3 regions of the Streptomyces sp. NPDC043861 genome follow, and region 1 is predicted to be linked to each of the others. Evidence: riboswitches for the same ligand, from Rfam matches in the RefSeq annotation. Region 1 holds a riboswitch; each other region holds the start of a gene.

Region 1 (4,174 bases):
TCCCCATCATAACGAGATGTACGTCCTGTACATTTTTTACAGATCCACCGCACCGCACGACCCACCGCACCGCACGACCGCTTCAGCGACGAGGAGAGGTACGCCATGAACCGCCCTTACGCCCGATACGTCCTGCCGGAGCTCACCGAGCGCACCAGCGTCGGCCTTCGCACGCTCGACCCCTACTCGAAGCTGATGGAGGAGCGGATCGTGTTCCTGGGCACGCCCATCGACGAGACCTCGGCCAACGACGTCATCGCCCAGTTCCTCTACCTCGAGCACGCCGCCCCCGACCAGGACATCAGCCTCTACATCAACTCCCCGGGCGGCTCCATCACCGCCATGATGTCCGTCTACGACACGATGCAGGTGGTGACCTGCGATGTGGCGACGACATGTCTGGGCCAGGCTGCCTCCACGGCCGCCGTGCTGCTCGCGGCGGGGACTCCCGGCAAGCGCATGGCGCTGCCGGGAGCGAGGGTCGTCGTCCGGCAGCCCGCGATGACCGAGCCCGTGGAGGGGCAGCCGACCGATCTGGACATCCAGGCACGCGAGTTGCTGCGACTGCGCGAGGAGATGGCCAGGATGCTGTCGCGGCACACCGGAAGAAGCGAGGAGCAGATCTCCTCCGCCTTCGAACGCGACACCGTCTTCGATGCGCCGGCAGCCAGGGAGTACGGCCTCGTCGACCACATCATCAAGAGCCGCAGGACGTCCGCCGCTTCCCCCTCGGCCCGGTGAGCCGTCGGTGCTGCTCCCGGAACTGCCACCGCTGCCCGCACTGACGCGCGCCGAAAGCGAGTTCATCGACCGCTATCTCGAAGTCGTCGACCAGCTCGGACGAATCAACCCGGCCGGGGGCGCCGCACACACCTATGCCGCCCTGCGCGCCGCACAGGCACTGGCCGCACACGCTGTTGGCCTCCGGGACGCGCTCGCACTGATGCACGCCCGCGGCGAGAGCGAGCTCCACACCCCCACACTTGCCCACGCACTGCGGGTGTTGGACGGGGAGCGAAGGGCGGCGCGAATCATCGTCCCTCCGGAGCCGACCAGTTGAACCGGCGCCCGGAGAGCGGCGACGGAGGCGCGGCTGCGGGGGTGGGCAGGCGTACGAGTGGGTGTCGGCCAACCGGCGTAGGCGTGGCTTCGACATAAGTGCCGTGCGAGTTGCGCAACCTGATGGGCCATTCGGCGGAATGAGAGGTTCCGCTGCTGGTCCAGCGCTCGTCACGCCTCCCTCGTCCGTCGGCCAAATGGGTCCGTCCACCTGAATGGATCAGTGGTGAGGAGCCTCACAAATCGCCGTTTCGACTCGGAAATCCGGCAGTTCGTGCGTCAAGATCCCTGGGACGACAAGCCCCCGCCACCGCGGCGGGGCGGTCCGGGCGGACGCCGAGTCCTGCCGCCGCACCGGATGCCTGGTCGACATCAGTGCTTCGGCAGGAGTGGAGGACCCACGCAGTACGGCCCGGCCGCCGACACGGCAGGGCCTTGGGGTGAAGCCGCTTGCGCGGCCGGGCATCTTCGTTGGCCCGAACCCGACAGGTCATCCTTCACAGGCGGCTGACGAAGGGTTGCGCATGACTGCGCAGACACACGGTCCGTCCCTGCTCTCCCGGACGGGCGCCGTTTCGGCTCTCACCATCGCCGCCGTCGGCGGCTCCCTGCTCGTACCGGGCGGCACACAGGAGGCCCAGGCCGCCACCGCACACGCATCGAAGGCCCTCAAGGTGGCCGCCTCCAAGAAGGGCGCCCCGTACCGGTACGGCGCCACGGGCCCGCACCGCTTCGACTGCTCGGGGCTCACCCTGTACTCGTACAAGAAGGCGGGCAAGGCCCTGCCGCGCACGGCACAGGCGCAGTACAACCGCACGCGGCACATCCGTGCATCCACCCGCCAGGTGGGCGACCTGGTGTTCTTCCACTACCGCGGGAACATCTACCACGTCGGGATCTACGCGGGTCACGGAAAGATCTGGCACTCCCCCAAGACCGGCTCCGTCGTCAAACTGAGCAAGATCTGGTCCAAGAGCGTCCGCTATGGACGCGTGCGCTGACCTGCACGGACGGGCAAACGGCCCAGTGAGGTGACAGGTTCCGCGGGGCACGGGCAATTCGTCATACATGGCCGACGATCCCCGTGCCTCGCGCGACGAGTCCGAGCTCGAAAGAGCGGACCGCAACTTCGCCGAGCTGCTGCAGGAGCTGCGGGTCATCCAGACCGGCGTACAGATCCTGTTCGCGTTTCTGCTGACCCTCGCCTTCACCGCCCGGTTCCCGTCCCTCGACTCGTTCCAGCGAGGCACGTACGTGACGACGCTGATGCTGGCCGTGGTGGCCGCAGCGCTGTTCACCGCACCCGCGGCGGTGCACCGCGGACTGTTCCGCAGGGGCGCCAAACGGGAGATCGTCTCGGTCTCCTCGCGGCTCGCGGGAATCGGCCTTGCGGTGCTCGCCCTGGCCCTGACCTCGGCGGTACTGCTGGTCGTCGATGTCGTGCACGGCACGCCCGAAGGGGTCGCCGCCGCTGCGACGACCCTGTTCGTCTGCGTCCTGCTGTGGGGGGCGCTGCCCCTGGTCCTCGGCCGGAGGCTCAGCGAGCCGCCGGAGCGATCACCAGAGCCAGGCCGAGAGCGGTGAGAGCCCCGCCGCTGACGCCCTCGACGGTGCGAGCGGCCCGCGGCCGGCGAAGCCACCGTCCCAGCCGGTCCACGAGCAGCGCCACCAGTGGGAACCAGACGAGTGCGAGTGCCACGACGATGCCGGCCAGCAGCAGCGTGCGCGGCAGTACCGCGGCATCGTCCGGCACGAACTGCGGCAGCAGGCTGAGGAAGAGCACCGGCGCCTTGGGATTGAGCACATTGGTGAGGAAGCCCTGGCGCAGACTGCGCACGGCTCCCGTGCCGGTCACGAAGCGCTCGGCGTCCCCTACGGCCGCCGGCCTCGGCCGGAGAGCATTGCGCAGGGCCTGTACACCCAGGTAGAGGACGTAGGCACCCCCCACGAACTGGAGCGTCCGGTACAGGACCGGCACGGCGACCAGCAGCGCCGCGAGTCCTGCGACGGCCAACGCGGTGTGGACGACCAGTCCTCCGGCCACCCCGAGCGCGGCGGCGACGCCGTCGGAGCGGGAGGCCAGGGCATTGCGTACGACGACCGTGAAATCTGCGCCCGGCATGGCGACCATGCCCGCCGCGACCCCGACGAAGGCGATCAGCTGTGCGTCCATGACCCCACCCTGGACCACGACAGCCCTTAGCGTGTACTTGCAATCTCCTGGGTCTGCCTGAAGGAACGCTTAAGGGGCACAGATGTACGACCCGACACGGCTGGCGGCACTGGTGGCGGTCGCCGAGGCCGGTTCGATCACCCGGGCCGCGGGCCGCCTCGGCTACACCCCTCCCGCGCTCTCCCAGCAGCTGACCAAGCTGGAGCGCGAAGCGGGGGCGGCGCTGCTGGTCCGCCATCATCGCGGAACCCGGCTGACGCCCGCCGGTGAGGTGCTCGCCGCGCATGCCCGGCGGGTGCTGGACGAGATGGACCGCGCGCGACATGAACTGGCCCGGCTGGCCGGGCTGTCCGGCGGCCGGCTCCGGGTGGGCACGTTCACCACGGCCGGCGTCCATCTCCTGCCGCCGGTGCTGAGCTCGTTCCGCCGGGCCCATCCGGATGTGGAACTGACCGTGGCCGAGTACGAACCGCCGTACGGGGTCGCCGCGGTGGCCTCGGGCGAGGTGGACCTGGCCCTGACGCACGAGTACGAACCGGGCGAACCGTACCCGTTGCCCGCGGGTGTCCTTCTGGAGCCCCTGCTGGTCGAGGAGTTGGTGCTGGTGACTGCACCGGGGCAGCTGCTGGCCGGCGGCTCGGGACGGCTCCCGGTCGATGAGCTCGCGGGCCGGCCTCTCATCAGCAGTGCGCCCTCGCACCCTCCCCGCAGGGGTGTGGAGGGTGCGCTGGCGCGGGCGGGGGCGACATCGGCCGTGGTCTGCGAGTCGCCCGGGTATGCGCTGGTCTGCGCACTGGTCAGCGCGGGGCTCGGGGTCGCGGTCGTACCGGAGATGGTGGCCAGAACGGCGACGACGCCGCTCGGGGTGCGGCCGCTCGAGCCCGCTGCGTTCCGCCGCACGATCTCCGTGGCGCACCGCGGCGACGAGTCCGGTCCCGCAGC
Region 2 (4,174 bases), on a different contig from region 1:
CGATGTCGCACCCCGGCTCCGCGAGCTGCGCCGCCGCCGGGGTCTCACCCTTGAGGCCGCCGCCCAGCGCGCCGGTCTCTCGCCCGCCCATCTGTCCCGGCTGGAGACCGGCAACAGGCAGCCTTCGCTGCCCATGCTGCTCGCCCTGGCCCGGGCCTACGGTACGACGGTCGCCGAACTGCTCGGTGAGCTGCCGCCGGAGCGTGACGCGGTCGTCCGGGGCGGGCGGATGGGGCCCGCCGCGGCCGACGGCTGGGCCTACCGAAAGGCGGGCGGGAGGGGCCGCGCCATGCAGGCCCTGCGGGTGCATGTGCCGTACGCCACCCAGGGAGACCTGGTACGGGTGCATCCGGGCGAGGAGTGGCTGCACGTGCTGGAAGGCAGGCTGCGGCTCGGCCTCGGCGACAGCGTGCACGAGCTCGAACCGGGGGACAGCGCCCACTTCGACTCGCTCACGCCGCACCGGATCACCTCGGCCACCCGGCAGGGGGTCGAGCTGTTGTTCGTCCACACCCTGTTGCAGAGCCCCGACCCGCACGCGCATCCGCACAGCTGAGGAGATCCGTCATGCCGGAGAAGCCGTCATCCAGCCGGGACGCGCACCAGGAGCAGAAGTTCCCGATCGGGCTGATCGTGCGACTGTTCGCGTACCTGGTCGCGGGCCATCTGTTCGCGGCCTTCCTCTACCTGCTGTTCACCGTCGGCGGCAAGTGACCATGCTGCGCGACGGCCGGAAGGGGTTCAGACGGAGCCGTCCAGCAGCCGTTCGCGCAGCTGCTCACGTGTCCCGGGCGAGATCTTGAGCCCGTCGGAGAGATAGCGCTCGGTGGTGCCCCAGGTCTCCTCGATGGTCTCGAACGCCGCCGTCAGATACTCGGCGCGGGCGTCGAAGAGCGGGCTGAGCAGCTCCATGACCTCCGGCGACATCCCGGCCGGGGAAGTGTCGCTGCGGCGCACCTTGTAGCGTCGGTGCGGGTCGTTCGACTTCAGATAGTCGGCCTCGACGGCATCGCGCTCGACCCCCACCGCGAGCAGCGAGACCGCGATCGACAGTCCCGCGCGGTCCTTGCCCGCCGCGCAGTGCATCAGCGCCGGAACACTGTCCTCCGCCAGTGCATGCAGCACCCGGCTGTGCTCGGCCGTCCGCGTCTTGATCATCATGCGGTAGGAAGCCGTCATCCGGCCGGCCGCCTTGCCGTCGGCGAGGATCGACCTCAGCTGGTCGATGTTGCCGTCGCGCACCATCCTCCAGAACTCGGCGCCGTCGGCCGGATCGCTGAGCGGAATGTTCAGGTTCCGCACCCCGGGCAGCTCGACGTCCGGGCCCTCCAGCTTGTGGTCGGCGGCATTGCGGAAGTCGAAGATCGTGTGGAGCCCGAGAGAGGCGAGGAAGGCGGCATCGCTCGCGGTCGCGTGCGCGAGGTGACCGCTGCGGAAGAGCCGTCCGTACCGCACCTGCCGCCCGTCCACGGTCGGAAGCCCGCCCACGTCCCGGAAGTTGCGCACGCCGGAGAGCTCGGGTTCGGTCGACGGGACCTGTGGCAGCTGCGTCACGGGGGCTCCTCCGTGTCTGCGGTCGGCACTGCTCGCCGACGATGGCGCGCTCCGACCATACGACATTGATTCCTCAGGCAATCATCTCGGCTATGCCTGTATGAGCGCTCCCTCGAGTACGGAATCTGCTCGATAATGTTCCACTTTGTGTGGATGTGATGGGCTGGTCCGGTCAGGTGATCGTGGAGGCCGAACGCGGTCGCGTGCTCGACGCGCCGCGGACGTCCGGCCGCCGGCTCCCCCTCCTGTCGTGCGGGCGGGGGAGCCTCGCCGGGTGCCGGGCTTTCGGGGCTGGCGCTCCACGGGTGGGGTGCCGTCCGTCGTGATCCAGTCGCGCCGTGGCGCCCGGGCTCGAGGGCGTGCGGGGGGAGGGGGGATCTGGCGAAGTTGTCCATTGAGTGGAGCAACGGCGCAATCTGACACTAATGAGGCATCTGTCCGTATTGGGTGATTTCGCATAACGCGCCCCGGTTGCAAGGGAGATGGGCGCCGTACCGTGAGCGGGATCATATTCGTGACGGTCTGTCGTCGTGCGCCGGAATCAAGTCCCCTTGTCCATAAGGAAATCGAAGATCCGTAATCCACGGAGTGTCACCGGAAAATCCGTGTTGGTATCGCGCGGGTGAATGTCGGGCGATTGAGGTGGCTTGTACCCCCGCCAAGGCTCGCTTACGGTCGCCGCAATCCGGTCGGATCGCCCAATCCTGCCGCCGTCCGGAATATCGCACCCATCCACGTGTGGCAGGAGCGGGGGACCCAGGTAAGTCCGCCGGCCGGGAGTTCCGGACGGCTAGGGGTGAAGTCGCGATGCATACGCGGCCGGGCATCTCCAGCCCGAACCCGACAGCTCACCTCGCAGGCGCCGGAGAGGAATTCGCCATGCCCGCAAAGGGTAAGCACCGCCGTCCGAGGACCAACCCGTTCACGCGCGGATTCGCTGCCGCCGGCACCGGTGGCGCCGTCATCGCACTCCCGCTCATCGGCGCCACCGGTGCGCACGCCGCGGAGAAGTCGGCTCCCGCCGTGAGCCCCGAGCATGTCGCCTCCGTCACCTCCGTCGCCCAGAAGGCTGCCCCTCAGGCGCCCAAGGCGGGGAAGGTCCCCACGACCTACACGGTCGTGGCGGGTGACTATCTGTCGAAGATCGCCGTGGCGCAGGACGTCAACGGCGGCTGGAAGAAGCTGTACGCCGACAACCGTGAGGCCGTCGGTGAGAACCCGTCGCTGATCCACCCGGGTCTCAAGCTCACGATCGGGGCCAAGGCCGCCCCGGCCGAGAAGAAGGCTCCCGTCGAGCGCAAGGCGCCGGCCGAGAAGAAGGCTCCCGTCGAGCACAAGGCGGCGGCTCCGGCGAAGCAGGAGCGCCAGGCCGCCCCGGCCGAGCGCGCCGCACGCAGCGCCGAGCGCCCCGCTGCCGCTCCCGCTGCGGCTCCTGCCGCCGCCCCCGCCGCACAGGCCAAGGTCACGGGCTACACCGCTCCGGTCACCGGTGGCATCAGCACCTCCTACCGGACGCCCGGTGCCATGTGGTCCAGCGGCTACCACACGGGTCTCGACTTCATCGCCTCCATCGGCACCTCGGTCAAGTCCGTCGGCCCCGGCACCGTCGTCTCGGCCGGCTGGGCCGGCGCCTACGGCAACCAGGTCGTCATCCAGCACAGCGACGGCACCTACTCGCAGTACGCGCACCTCTCCTCCCTTTCGGTCTCGGCCGGCCAGAGCGTGCGTGGCGGTGAGCAGATCGGTCTGTCCGGTTCCACCGGCAACTCCACCGGCCCGCACCTGCACTTCGAGATCCGCACGACGCCGAGCTACGGCTCGGACATCGACCCGCTCGCCTACCTGCGAGGGCACGGCGTGTCGATCTGAATCTGACGTAACGTCAGTGAAGTCCGCCGCCCCTTTCCTGACGGAGGGGCGGCGGACTTCTGTGTGCCGCCCTATTCCCACTTTGCGAGAAACTGACCTGGTGGTCTATGTCACGCCACGTCAACCCCTCCCTACGGTGGCGTAGGTCACTTGATGCCGTGAATGATGTCGTGACGTGGCAGACGATTCGAGATCAACGATGAATGGCGTATTCGGGTCGTACGCGGCGGTCGGTGACAGTTTCACCGAGGGCGTCGGAGACCCCGGACCCGAGGGGCAGTTCGTAGGCTGGGCGGACCGCCTCGCGGTGCTCCTCGATGACCGCGTACCGGAGCACACATTCCGCTATGCCAATCTCGCCGTGCGCGGCAGGCTCCTCGACCAGATCGTGGAGGAACAGGTCCCCCGTGCGAAGGAACTGGCCCCCGACCTGGTGACGTTCTGCGCCGGCGGAAACGACATCATCCGGCCCGGCACCGACCCCGACGACGTCGCCGAGCGCTTCGAACGCGCCGTCGCCGACCTCACCGGCGTCGTCGGTACCGTTCTGGTGACCACCGGCTTCGACACCCGGGGCGTCCCCGTGCTCCGTCATCTGCGCGGCAAGATCGCCACCTACACCGCGCATGTGCGTGCCATCGCGGACCGGCACGGTTGCCCGGTCCTCGACCTGTGGTCGCTCAAGTCCGTCCAGGACAGGCGCGCCTGGGACGGCGACCGGCTCCACCTCTCGCCCGAAGGCCACACCCGG
Region 3 (4,174 bases), on a different contig from region 1:
AGGGCGACGGCGGGCGGCAACGGCGCAACGGCGGCCGGCGGCTGGTCCTGCTGCTGCCCTGGCTGGTGATCGCCATCGGGGTCGTCTTCGATCTGGTGACCCCGGAGTCGTACCGGGCATCGCCGCTCTTCGCCGCCGCACCGTTGCTCGCCGCCCCGTTCTTCTCCTGGCGCGGCACTCTGGTCGCCGCCGTCGCCAGCGTCGCCGTCGTGATCGGGCTGCACGTCTACAACGGCACCCTGAGCCAGGTGCCGGCGACGACCGAGACGCTGACCGTGTTCACGGTCTCCGGTCTCGCTCTCTACATCAACCATGTCCTGCGCCGAAGCGGCCAGCGCCTGGCATCCGCACGTGTGATCGCGGAGGCCGCCCAGCGGGCCGTGCTCCCCACGCCCAGAGAGCGCATCGGCGGGCTGCACATCGCCGCCCGTTACGAGGCGGCGCAGGAGGACGCCTTCATCGGCGGTGACCTCTTCGCCGTGCAGGACACCCCGTACGGCGTGCGTCTGGTGGTCGGGGACGTGCGGGGGAAGGGGCTGGACGCGGTCGAGACGGTGGCCGTGCTGCTCGGGGCGTTCCGGGAAGCGGCGGAACAGGAGCCCTCGCTGGAGCGGGTCGCGCAGCGGCTGGAGCAGGCACTCGCCCGAGAGGGTGCCCACGGCCTGGATGCCGTCGAGGGGTTCACCACCGCCGTGCTCGCCGAGATCCCGCCCGGGAACGGACAGGTCCGCGTGGTCAACCGCGGCCATCCGCCGCCGCTCGTGCTGCATGCGGACGGTTCCCTGGCCCTGCTGGAGCCCAGCAGGCACGCGCTGCCGCTGGGTATGGGCGATCTCGGTCACTGGACGGACGTCGTGGACGAGGTGCCGTTCCCGCCCGGGGCGACCCTGCTGCTCTACACCGACGGACTGTCCGAGGCGCGCGACGCCCACGGCGCCTTCTACGACGTGCGCGTACGAATGGGCGGCCGTATCTTCCCCGGCCCCGACGAACTGCTGGACTCGGTCATCGACGACGTGCGGCGTCACACGGGCGGCGGAACGACGGACGACATGGCCCTGCTGGCCGTCAGCAGACCCGGGGCGCGGCAGCCCGAGCAGCGTCGTGTGATGCCGGTGGTGCCCTGAGCGGCTCGCTGCTGTCCGCGCCCTGAGCGACGTCGTGTGATGCCGGTGGTGCTCCTGTTCAGGCCGCCGCGACGGAGCGTGACCGAAGGGCAGCCCTCCGCATAACATCTGACGAACAGTCAGGAGCGGAGTCTCGGGTGAGAGGGAGTCAACTCGCCCGATTTCTTCATGTTCTGGGTGGAAAGTTCGCACCCGAAGCGTCAAACGATCAACCGGAACAGCTTGGAATAGGCCCCCCGTGTCTATTAACGTTCGATAACGCAGCGCGGTCGTCCCAGCCGTCGCAAGAGACGGCTCCGTGCGCACGCGCCGAATCCCGTAAGGGAACCGGGGAACCACCTTTTGGGGTGAATCGGGCACTTCGCGGTGCTCGTAGGAGACCTTCCTGCTCCGAACCCGTCAGCTAACCCGGTAGGCGAGAAGGAAGGAAAGGAGCACGCCTCCGTGGCGTCCAACGAGCCTGCCCTCCAAGAGCCGCCCACCACCGAGTGGGTCCCCACCGCAGAGTGGGCCCCGGCCGCCGGGACGGAGGAGTGGAACCCGACCGAGGAGACCGTCCGCCCGGTCCGTGGCAGGCACCGCGTCGTCAAGCAGCGCAATGGACTCGCCCGTAGCTCCACCGTCCTCGGAGTCGGTGTCATCGCTGCGGTGGGTGCGGGTGGCATGGCCACCGCGCAGGACAAGCCGGCGGTCTCGATCTCCCTGCCGGACACCATCACGGACAACCTCCCGGACGCCAAGTCGCTGCCGGGTGTGGGTTCCCTGATCTCTGACGACTCCGACGAGCAGGGCGAGGAGCGGAACGAGGCCCCGCTCACGGCCATGTCCGTCGCCGACACGGCGTCCGCAACCGGCACCCAGCAGGGCGGCGGCTCGGGTGAGGCGCTGCGCGCACGCATTCTCCAGCAGGCCGAGCAGCAGCAGGCCGAGGCCGAGGCCGAGGCGAAGGCCGCCGCGGAGAAGGCCGCTGCCGAGCAGGCCGCGGCGGAGGCGACGAAGCAGCAGACGGCAGCCGAGGCGGAGGCCGCCGAGGCGAAGAAGAAGGCGGAGGAGGAGGCGGCACGCAAGGCCGAGGCCGAGCGGCTCGCCAAACTCGCCGCGAGCTACTCCCTGCCGACGTCCTCGTACACGCTCACGTCGACCTACGGTGAGTCGGGCTCCATGTGGTCCTCCGGCTATCACACCGGCCTCGACTTCGCGGCCCCGACCGGTACGCCCGCCAAGGCCGTGCACGGCGGAACCGTCAAGTCGGCGGGCTGGTCGGGCTCGTACGGCTACCGCATCGTGCTGGAACTGGAGGACGGCACCGAGGTCTGGTACTGCCATCTGTCCTCGATGACCGTCGGCGCAGGCCAGCAGGTCGCCACGGGCGAGACGATCGGGCGTGTGGGCGCCACGGGCAATGTCACCGGCCCGCATCTGCACCTCGAGGTGCACACGCCGGGCGGCGCCGGGGTGGACCCGGCGGCGTGGCTGCGGGACAAGGGCCTCAGCGTCTGACGCCGCTTCCTCGCACGACCCCGGCGGGTGCACACGTCCCGCTGCTAAGGGCAGGGCCCTGGGGCCTCCCGTTTGAATCCTGCCGGGCGTGCGTGCCCCGGTACGCACGCTCGCCGCGTTGTCGTCGGTCGCCCATGCTCCGCGTGGGCGGCCCTTCCCGACAGGCCGGCTACGCCCGGTACGGGTTGTACCCGTCGTAGTCCAGATAGGGCGGCGGCGTCCGTGCCCGGCCCGTCGCCTGGGCAGCGTAGGCCAGTGCCGGGGACGCGACGTGCTTGCGCTGCCAGAGATGGTGGAGCAGCTCCTGCTCGCGTGCCACGAAGTCCGGGCCCGCGGTGCCGCGGTGGGCACGGTGGCGCAGGAAGGCCAGGGAGGTCGCGAAGGCCTCGTACTCGGATACCGTCCGTGCGGCCGCATGGCCGTGCGTGCGGCCCGCCATGTCGCGGGCCATCGTGCGCGCCCGCATCGAGGAGAGGGCGAGCGGCTCGGTGGGGGAGAGCCAGCCCGCCGCCGCGTACGCGGGGAGCTGTGCCTCGACCGTGCGCAGCTCCCGCTGCCGGGTCCAGATCGCCAGCCAGGTCAACAGCGCGAAGGCCGGCACCATGAACAGCGCGTACACGGCGTAGAACCCCCAGGGGCCGAACACGCCCGAGCCGTTCCACAGCGCGTGCATGCCCATCGCGAGGGCGAGGCCCAGCAACGGCAGCGCGGTCCTGCGGAACTTCCTCCGCCGGGCGGTGAGCGCCGCGAGACCGAAGCCGATGCCCGTCAGCACGGTGAAGAGCGGGTGCGCGAACGGCGACATCACGATCCGCACGAAGAAGGTCGCCGCGGTGACGGATGCGAAGCCCGAGCGGCCGAACTCCTGGTCCTCACCGAACGCATTGCCGAGGTAGAGGATGTTCTCGGTGAAGGCGAAGCCGGTGGCGGTGAAGCCGGCCACGACGACGCCGTCGACGACGCCGGTGAAATCCCGCTTCCGGAAGACGAAGATGAGCAGGATGGCGGCCGCCTTCGCGCTCTCCTCGACGAGCGGCGCCACGATGGTCGCGCCGATCGTGTCCGCAGAGGTGGGATCCGCCGTTGCGGTGGCTATCCACTGGGTCGCGAACGAATTGGCGATGATCGCGACGAGCGCGGCGGCGCAGGCCCCCCAGGCGAAGGCGAACAGGAGATTCCGCCAGGGGCCCGGCTCGACGCGGTCCAGCCACCGGAACGCTGCCATCAGCAGCGGCACGGGCAGCAGCGCCAGGCCGAGGCCCACCAGAAGACCCTCGGTACCGGTCTGTTCGCGCACCAGCGCGAGGATGACCAGTCCCGAGAGCGCGAGCAGGGTGATCACGGTCCAGGCGCGCAGTGCCCTGCCGCGCCAGAAGGCGCGGCGAGGTTTGTAGCGCCAGCGCGCACGCTCCGGCACCGCGTCGAACAGCGGCTGTTCGCCGCACGCCGGTACGGCGGGATGCGGCGCTGTCGGATGCTGCTGCGGGGACCAGTCGGACACCCGACGACCCTAACGAGGGACACCGACAGCGCGCGACGGCGTCACG

Evidence for each region. A riboswitch is a leader RNA that binds a small molecule or an ion and turns the genes downstream of it on or off. The one in region 1 is predicted to bind cyclic di-AMP.
Region 2: linked by a shared signal. The riboswitch ahead of AC068D_RS03405 (M23 family metallopeptidase) and the one ahead of AC068D_RS29855 (C40 family peptidase) in region 1 are both predicted to bind cyclic di-AMP.
Region 3: linked by a shared signal. The riboswitch ahead of AC068D_RS07595 (M23 family metallopeptidase) and the one ahead of AC068D_RS29855 (C40 family peptidase) in region 1 are both predicted to bind cyclic di-AMP.

What each region holds. Positions count from the first base shown of each region.
Region 1 covers NZ_JBWKDP010000016.1:88,490-92,663, forward strand. Annotated here, with positions in the region: gene AC068D_RS29845 (ATP-dependent Clp protease proteolytic subunit) at 106-741, shown strand; gene AC068D_RS29850 (hypothetical protein) at 749-1,060, shown strand; cyclic di-AMP (ydaO/yuaA leader) riboswitch at 1,426-1,580, shown strand; gene AC068D_RS29855 (C40 family peptidase) at 1,584-2,060, shown strand; gene AC068D_RS29860 (DUF6328 family protein) at 2,128-2,643, shown strand; gene AC068D_RS29865 (LysE family translocator) at 2,597-3,232, opposite strand; gene AC068D_RS29870 (LysR family transcriptional regulator) at 3,315-4,174, shown strand, end outside.
Region 2 covers NZ_JBWKDP010000001.1:817,905-822,078, forward strand. Annotated here, with positions in the region: gene AC068D_RS03390 (helix-turn-helix domain-containing protein) at 1-556, shown strand, start outside; gene AC068D_RS03395 (DUF6126 family protein) at 568-714, shown strand; gene AC068D_RS03400 (tyrosine-protein phosphatase) at 742-1,554, opposite strand; cyclic di-AMP (ydaO/yuaA leader) riboswitch at 2,268-2,431, shown strand; gene AC068D_RS03405 (M23 family metallopeptidase) at 2,434-3,423, shown strand; gene AC068D_RS03410 (SGNH/GDSL hydrolase family protein) at 3,599-4,174, shown strand, end outside.
Region 3 covers NZ_JBWKDP010000003.1:20,536-24,709, reverse strand. Annotated here, with positions in the region: gene AC068D_RS07600 (PP2C family protein-serine/threonine phosphatase) at 1-1,127, shown strand, start outside; cyclic di-AMP (ydaO/yuaA leader) riboswitch at 1,425-1,560, shown strand; gene AC068D_RS07595 (M23 family metallopeptidase) at 1,572-2,627, shown strand; gene AC068D_RS07590 (PrsW family intramembrane metalloprotease) at 2,797-4,128, opposite strand.